DNA from 2 places in the Microbacterium sp. Cr-K20 genome. Region 1 is predicted to be linked to the other one. Evidence: predicted binding sites of a transcription regulator. Region 1 holds the regulator's gene; the other holds the start of a gene.
The links. The regulator LexA, encoded in region 1, represses DNA repair genes until DNA is damaged. The targets are predictions, from matches to a motif close to TCGAACANNTGTTCGA.

Region 1 (4,194 bases):
CCGGGGGGTAGGCGAAGGCGTGCACGACTCCGTGCCTTCCGTCGACCTCGATCGGCACAGCGCGCGGCATCCATTCGGCATCGACGGGCTCACCTCCGCGCACGGCGACGGTCGCGCCGGAGTCCACATCGATGCACCACAGGCCGGCGGTCACGCCGGAGCCACTGCCGGAGAGCAGCACGCGCGACCCGTCCACATCGTCGATGCTCACATGGCCGTCGGCTGGGATATCGATCGGGCGTGCGGCACCGTCCGGTGAGATCAGGACGACCTCGTCGCGCCCGTTCGTGCGGACGGCGACGATCCGTCCGTCGGCGAGGGGTCGATACCAGCGGTTGCCGAGCACCCACAGCCCGTAGCCGGTGTCGGCATCGGTCGGGCTGAGCGCGCGCGGTGCGCCGACCGGCGAGACTCCGTCGAGCTCGATGCGATGCAGGCCCCAGCGGTCGTCCGGATCATCGGCGAACATCAGCTCCGTCTCGCTGAGCCACTCGGGCTGCAACGCCGCTCGAGCGGGGATCTCGTGCACGTCGCTGCCGTCGCTCTGCGCGATCTGCAGCTGCGAGGCCTCCCAGGGCATCCGTCCGCGGTTCCAGGTGATCCAGGCGACGCGGCCGCCGTCGGGCGAGAGTGCGGGGTGAGCGAAGAAGCCGTCGCCCTCGACGATGACTCGAATTCCGGACGCGTCCTCCGCGGCGGAGCCGTCGATCGGGATCTCGACGATCGCGCGGGTATGCGGCGCGGCCGACAGATCTTCGCGCACGGCGAGCAGACGGCCGTCTTGCACGCGGAGGCCTCCGTGCGATGGCCCCGCCGGTGTCAGCGGGACGGGCTCGGCACCGGCGACCAGTCGATGGACACGCTGATCGCCGGCATCGACGAAGTACAGGATGCCCGTGGAATCGGCGGTCCATGCCCCGCCGCCGTACTCGTGTACACGAGAGCGAGCACTCCAGGGCGCCGGGAGCATCTCGGCTCCCGAGGAGCTTCGCACCGTGACCCGCCCCTTCTCGGCGGGCACGGATTCTCCCCACCAGATCTCGGAGCCGACGAAGCGCGCCCCGTCGATGCGCGGGGACGATGCCGCGACGGAGGCTGCGGAGAACGGAGAGGGCCAGGAACCGTGAGGCGACGACATGCTCCGAGCCTATGGTCTGAACTCAGACGGCGCGCAGCACCGCCACGACCTTACCGAGCACCACGGACTCGTCGCCGAGGATGGGTTCGAAGGAGGAGTTTCGGGGGAGGAGCCAGGTGTGGCCGTCGCGACGGCGCAGCACCTTGACCGTGGCCTCGCCGTCGAGCATCGCGGCCACGATCTCGCCGTTCTCCGCATTGTTCTGCGAGCGCACCACGACCCAGTCGCCGTCGCAGATCGCGGCGTCGATCATCGACTCGCCCGAGACCTTGAGCATGAAGAGGTCTCCCTTGCCCACCAGTTGACGGGGGAGAGGGAAGATCTCCTCCACCTGCTGATCGGCGGTGATCGGCACGCCGGCGGCGATGCGACCGACCAGGGGCACGAGCGCCGCGTCGCCGACCGGAGTCGCCACGTCGGCGGGGTTCTCGCCGCTGGCGCCGGGGAGATCGATCAGGACCTCCATGGCACGTGTCTTGCCGGGGTCGCGTCGCAGGTAGCCGCTCAGTTCGAGTTGACCGAGTTGGTGGGTCACGCTCGACAGGGACTTCAGGCCGACGGCGTCTCCGATCTCCCGCATGCTCGGCGGGTAGCCGTGATGAGCGATGGAGTTCTGGATGACCTCGAGGATCGCCATCTGCTTGGGGCTCAGGCTCTTGCGGCGTCGCGTCCGCGGTGCCTCCGACTCGGGGGCCGAGTTCTCGCTCATGGTGCTCCTTAAGTGCGGTGTTCCGACGTCGCTCTTCGAATGTCGGAGGCCCGTGGTGTGGTGTTCTCATCGAAACCGTATCCGAGAAACGGCCCGATCTGGAAGATCTGTTCGAGCGTGTCGGCAGAATCGTGCATCCGGTTTCGAAGACAACTTGACAGATGTTCGAACTCGAAGATATCTTCGGTACGTAGCTTCGCATTCACGGCTCCCGGCCGAGGCGGGAATGCGAACGCTACGCCAACTTCCCCGGCAGCTTCACCGCTCCGGGACAGGCTAAGGAGCACCACATGAGCAGCATCGGCTTCAGCACCGCGGCAGTCATTCCGGCGTCGACCCGTCCTACGACGCGACTCCGTCTGACCACGCGCGGTCGCGCCGTGCTGCTGGGGTTCGCCTCCGTGCCGCTCGCGATCGGCATCGCCTTCGCCGCACTCAGCGGTGGCAGTGCGATCGCCTCGGGCGCAGACACGGCAGCCGTCAGCGTCGAGACCGTGACCGTCATGCCCGGTGACACTCTCTGGTCGATCGCCACCGGTGTCGCCCCCGGTGCCGACCCGCGCGACGTCATCGGTGAGATCAGCCGCATGAACCTGCTGCGTGGCGGTGAGCTCCAGATCGGCCAGACGCTCGCCATCCCGGCCCAGTACGTGGATTGATCCCGTCGCGCCCGAGCTGCGGCAACTTTGCGTCATCGACTCGGGGTGCCGCTTAACATGGGAAGGGTGACCCTCTCCCTCAACGATCTCCCGCTACGCGACGATCTTCGCGGACTGACTCCGTACGGCGCTCCTCAGGCACCGCTCCCGATCGCCCTCAACGTGAACGAGAACACGCATCCCATTCCGGACGCGGTGGCGAGCGACATCCTCGACGACATCGCGCTCGCGATCCGTGATGTGAACCGTTATCCCGACCGGGAGTTCACCACTCTTCGCGAGTCGTTCGCAGAGTATCTGGGTCACGGCCTCACCCCGGAGCAGATCTGGGCGGGCAACGGCTCGAACGAGGTGCTCCAGCACATCCTGCAGGCCTTCGGCGGCCCCGGGCGCACGGCCTTCGGTTTCGCTCCGACATACTCGATGTACCCGCTCATCGCACAGGGCACGGGCGCGCGGTGGATCCCCGGGACGAGGCAGCCCGACTACACGATCACACCGGAGGAGGCAGCGGAGCAGGTGCGCACCGCGGACCCCGACGTGATCATCCTGTGCACCCCGAACAATCCCACCGGCACCCCGCTCGGCCTGGACGTCGTCGAAGCCGTCTACGAGGCGGCGCGGGGCATCGTGATCGTCGACGAGGCCTACCAGGAGTTCGCACCGCACGACGCGCCTTCCGCGCTGACACTCCTCGAGGGGCGCCCGCGCCTGGCGGTCTCCCGCACGATGAGCAAGGCCTTCGCCTTCGCCGGTGCGCGGGTCGGGTATCTGGCGGCAGATCCGACGTTCATCGATGCGCTGCGTCTGGTGCGCCTGCCCTATCACCTGAGCACGCTCACGCAGGCTGCGGCCGTCGCCGCTCTGCGCAACTCCGACGTGATGCTCGGCATGGTCGAGGAGATCGTCGAACAGCGCGACCGCATCACCGCGACCCTCGAGGCGCTCGGATATACGCCGCACGAATCCTGGTCGAACTTCGTCCTCTTCGGCGGCATCGCCGATCCGCGTGCGACGTGGCAGCAGCTCTTCGACCGCGGCGTGCTGGTGCGTGATGTCGGCATCCCCGGTCACCTCAGGGTCAGCGCGGGCACCGAGGCCGAGACCACCGCGTTCCTCGATGCTCTGGCCTCGATAGGATCGGCATCATGAGCACCCCGTCATCGACCCCGCGCACCGCGAGCCGCGTGCGCAGCACGTCGGAGTCCACCGTCGAACTCGAGCTGAACCTCGACGGCACGGGGGCGAGCCGCATCGACACGTCGGTGCCGTTCTTCGACCACATGCTCACCGCTTTCGCGAAGCACTCGCTGACCGACCTGACCGTGCGCGCTTCGGGCGACACGGACATCGATGCGCACCACACCGTCGAAGACGTGTCGATCGTGCTCGGACAGGCGATCCTCGAGGCGCTGGGCGACAAGTCCGGCATCTCCCGCTACGGCGATGCGCTCGTGCCGCTCGATGAGGCGCTCGCGCAGGCGGTCGTCGACATCTCGGGTCGTCCGTACCTCGTGCACACCGGCGAGCCCGCCGGATTCGAGCACCACCTCATCGGTGGGCACTTCACCGGCTCGTTGGTGCGTCACTCTTTCGAGGCGATCACCTTCAACGCCGCGCTGACCGTCCACGTGCGTGTGCTGGGCGGCCGCGACCCGCACCACATCGCCGAGGCGGAGTACAAGGCT
Region 2 (4,194 bases), on a different contig from region 1:
CGAACACCCGGCGAGATTTCCGCCATGATGCGGGGATCGCCCCGACACCCTGGAAATCCGGCTCGATCAACGCCCAGTCCTCAGCTATCCAGGCAACAGCCTCTGCCCGGTCCACACCGAGCATGTCGGCGATCTCCTCCAGCGAGTCGTTCACACCGTTCGGCAGTTTGAAGCCGGCGAGGACCTCGGCATAGGCGGTCTCGACGTTCTCCGCAACGTAGAAGGTCTCACCGATGACATCAAAGCGGCCCCAGTCCTGGCGGTGGTTGTCTGCAGTTCGCACAGCGGCGGACGGTTGGCGGTACTTCAATTTGCCCACGTGGAACCCCACCGAGGGCCCCATGGGGACTAGCCGGAGTCCGGTGACCGTGCAGGTGCGCGCGTGCGGACTCACTCGTCGACGTCGCCGTCGACGAACGCCTGAGCAGCCCGACGAACCTCTGCGTGTCGGTCGTCACGGATCGCAGCGACAGGCGATTGCTCCGACAGCAGCGGGTTCCCGCCGATGAACCAACGACGCGCAACGCCGGGACCCTCAGCGTCCTCGAGCTCTCGCCAGATCTGATGCGCGAACTGCAGCCTGTTCCACGCTGCCGAGCGAGGCTCTGCGCCGTCCGGCTTGGCCCACTCGTACGGCTGCGCACGATTCTTCGAGCCCGCCAAAGCTGCGACCAACGTCGTGCCGAGGCCGGCATTCAGCTCTCGCACCAGCTCGTGCGGCTCGTAACGGCTCGTGTCGCGATGCCTCTGAACCACGGTTGAAGTGACCATGCGGATATCGTACATCTTCCCGACGCTTCACGGTTAAAGACCTGAGTAAAAAACAACAGAAGAACAACCGATAATAGGTTTTATGTCAACTTAAGTTGACGCTGAGCCTTCGGACAGACCTGTTTCACCAATGAATCGGAGGAACCGCCTCGCCCTGCGACGAGTCTGCGGAGCAAACTGTTGACGATCGCCGACGTTCTCATTCAGATCGAAGGAGACAAGCATCATGTCACGCTGCAAGTCCTCGACAGCTGCCTTCACGATGCTCATGCTCATGGGGCTTACTCGCAGCGCGGCTTGCAACGGCTCGTCTCTTTTCCCTCCTCGAATCCCTGGCGCGGCGGCCTGCCCCATCCCGTTGGCTTCAAGCCATGCTGCGGGGTCGCAGTAGAACGCCAGTAACCACACATGAACGTCGCTGTACCTTTCGGTGAGCTCGAGGAACATCTCGATCTCCGCCTCTTTGATGTCCCCAAGAACAGCAGTGGCGGCGGCTCGCGCGAGACGTGCTCGCTTCGTATCGCTGGCCGACTCGGACGCTACGCGGGAGCACCGTTCGAACGCTGCAAGGTATTCGTCCGAGTCGAAGACCTCCTCGATCGGCGGGCGCTTCTCCGATTTTTCCCACAGCTCCTTGATCGCAGCCACCACAGCAATCATGAACTCGCGATCTCGCGCAGCCTTTCGCCGCGTCATCTTATAGTCGATGGCGCGAGCCGCAGTCGGTCCAACCCCCGGCACTAACTCAACAAGCGATGACACGAAATGTGCCGTCAACTCGCCCGCGCCGTCGTCCGGAGGAATAGTCAAGTTGCTCTCAGTCACCGCTCGAGCATCCCACGCCCCGGGACGCGAAAACACGCGCAGGAGTCGAGGCTTCTGCAGCATCGTTCACGCGCTATAACAGCGCAGCCTTCGTCTGGCAAGCCTGGGGGCGTCCGTAGACGACCCGAGCAACGGGCCCCGCTACTCGGGTTGCACCGCCTTGTACGCGGCGGTGTACGCCTCCTGGGACAGAGAGTTCCGCCAGCCGTAGAACGCCCGACTGGACTCAGGGAACTTGTCGTCGTGTGCGGCGGCGTACGCTTGCTGGTCACGTTCGCGCTTCTGCCAGTCAGCATCGTACTTTTCGGTGTTCGCGATCTTCACCGCGGAGACCACCGATCGCCAGGGGTAGAACCGCCCCGGATCGGCTTCGATGTCGTGGATTTCGATCTTGCTGTTGTCTTCGGCGAACAGCGGCATGCACCGCCCTCCGTGGCTTTACACGAGGATGCCGGCGAGATCGGCGAACGTCACCCGCCCCTGCAGCCCATTACGGGGTCGACGAGGATCGTCCTCGTCGTCACGAGTGAACGGATATGCGTCCTCCGTCACCTCCACGTTGACAACGTCTCCGAAGGTGAAGTACTCCCCCACGCCCATCTTGGCTCCTTCCGCGCGGCAGTCCCACCGCTCACTCCCCGAAACCGTACACGGAGGCCGGCACGAGGGTGCGGACTCACTCAGGCATCGTAACGACGGACACTGCGCCCCCACCAAGCGCGTACAGCACCGGTCGTCAAAAGCGAATCTTCGAATCTGAGCCTCAAAGCGCATACTTAACTATCGTCTACGTGTTCGGTTTTGGAGGCCTGGATGTTCGCGATCGCGCCGCGGCTGCTCGACGCCGCGTCGGTGGCGTCGCTGATGGCGGCGCCCGTCGCTGTGGCGTGCGGGGTCCCCTCCCGCGCAGGACCACTACGACGGTCCGATCGATCTGACGGACATGCTCGTCGACGACCAAGCGGCAACGTTCATCGTCCGCGCCTCCGGGCACTCGATGACGGGGGCCGGGATCAGTGACGGCGATGAGCTGCTCGTCGACCGCTCCAAGCGCGCTCAGCATGGGGACATCATCGTCGCCGTCCTCGACGGCGAGTTGACCGTGAAGCGACTCGAAGTCACTCCCCTCGGCATCGTGTTGAAGTCCGAAAACGCCGATCATTCGGACATCGTGGTGGCCGAACTCAGCGACCTGCAGGTGTGGGGCGTGGCCACTTACTGCATCCATCACCTGCGGTAGCGACATGCTCGCGCACGTGGACATCAACTCCGCATACGCCTCCTTCGAGCGGGTGTTCAACCCACGCCTGGCCGAGGTGCCACTGGTCGTGTTGAGCAACAACGACGGAATGGTGGTCGCCGCCTCGCGGGAGGCGAAAGCACTCGGCCTGGATCTCGGCAAGCCATGGTTCGAGCTGCGCCCACACGCGAAGCACATGGGTGTCGAGGCAGTGTCGTCGAACTATGAGCTGTACGGGGACATGTCCCGGCGGGTGATGGACGTCCTGGAGCGGTTCACCCACGAGCTGGACGTGTACTCGATCGACGAGGCGTTCCTCACCATCGACAGGCGCACCGCGGCGGACGTCGACGCGATGCAGGCCCTCGGCCGATACATCAAAGACACCCTGCATCGTCTCCTCGGTGTGCCGGCGTGCGTGGGGATTGCCCCGACGAGGACACTGGCAAAGCTAGCGAACAGGACCGCGAAGAAGGTTCCCGTGTTCGATGGGGTGTGTGCATGGCCGGCCACTCGTGAAGACTGGCGGCAGCGGCTCATGGAGGCGCTGCCGGTGTCAGAGGTGTCGGCCATCGCCGGTCGGCTGGAACGACGCCTTGGCGGCTACGGGGTGCGATCTGCATGGGATCTCGCGACCGCGGATCCCGTGCAGGTGCGGAAGTGGTTCAACGTCGTCGTGATGCGCGCCGCGCTCGAGCTGCGCGGCGTCGCCTGCATCGGACCGGAAGAGGACCGCACCGGGAAGAAGGACCAGCTCATCGTGTCCCGGTCGTTCTCCGAGAAAGTCACGACCGTGGCGGGCATCCGGCAGGCACTGTCGGTGTACGCACAGCAAGCGGCCGCGCGCCTGGTGAAGCACTCGCAAGTCGCGCGCCGTGTGGACGTGTTCGCCGGCACCAGCCACTGGACCGAGCAGAAGCACTACCCGTCAACGCGCGTGCGGCTCCCGTTCCCCACTGCGGATCCTGTCGAGCTCACCCGCGCCGCACACCAGCTGCTCCCCCAGATCCAGGACGACTTCCGGTACGCGCGCTGGCCTCATGCTCACCGACCTTCTGCCCGCCGGTGTAGACACGCCCCTCGAACCGTTCCGGCAGCCCCACGAGGATGCCGGGATCGCCGCGCTCGTCGCCGGCGTCCCGAAGAGGGCCGGCACGGATGCCCTCGGCCTCGGATATGGCGGATTCCGCCCCGGCCCGTCCTGGCAGATGAAACGCGGCACGCTCACACCCCGCGCAACAACGCACTGGGACGAGCTCGTGACGGTGCGCGCCTAGGTCGAGCGCCCGGTGCACACCCTACGATCGGAGCGTGAAAGTGTTGAGGATCATTCTGGGTGGACTGGCTTCGTTCGGCGT

Region 2: GZ67_RS19900 (LexA family protein) is a predicted target of LexA. The motif match lies at 2,380-2,395, and genes of this name have one in related genera.

Annotation. Positions count from the first base shown of each region.
Region 1 is NZ_JARE01000057.1:37,481-41,674, forward strand. Features, by position in the region: gene GZ67_RS0113610 (dipeptidyl-peptidase 5) at 1-1,138, opposite strand, end outside; gene lexA (transcriptional repressor LexA) at 1,161-1,847, opposite strand; gene GZ67_RS0113625 (LysM peptidoglycan-binding domain-containing protein) at 2,138-2,506, shown strand; gene GZ67_RS0113630 (histidinol-phosphate transaminase) at 2,573-3,658, shown strand; gene hisB (imidazoleglycerol-phosphate dehydratase HisB) at 3,655-4,194, shown strand, end outside.
Region 2 is NZ_JARE01000066.1:60,135-64,328, forward strand. Features, by position in the region: gene GZ67_RS20265 (RES domain-containing protein) at 1-331, opposite strand, end outside; gene GZ67_RS0116310 (hypothetical protein) at 391-771, opposite strand; gene GZ67_RS0116315 (hypothetical protein) at 862-1,596, opposite strand; gene GZ67_RS0116320 (hypothetical protein) at 1,738-2,016, opposite strand; gene GZ67_RS20630 (hypothetical protein) at 2,035-2,196, opposite strand; gene GZ67_RS19900 (LexA family protein) at 2,540-2,836, shown strand; gene GZ67_RS19905 (Y-family DNA polymerase) at 2,841-4,151, shown strand.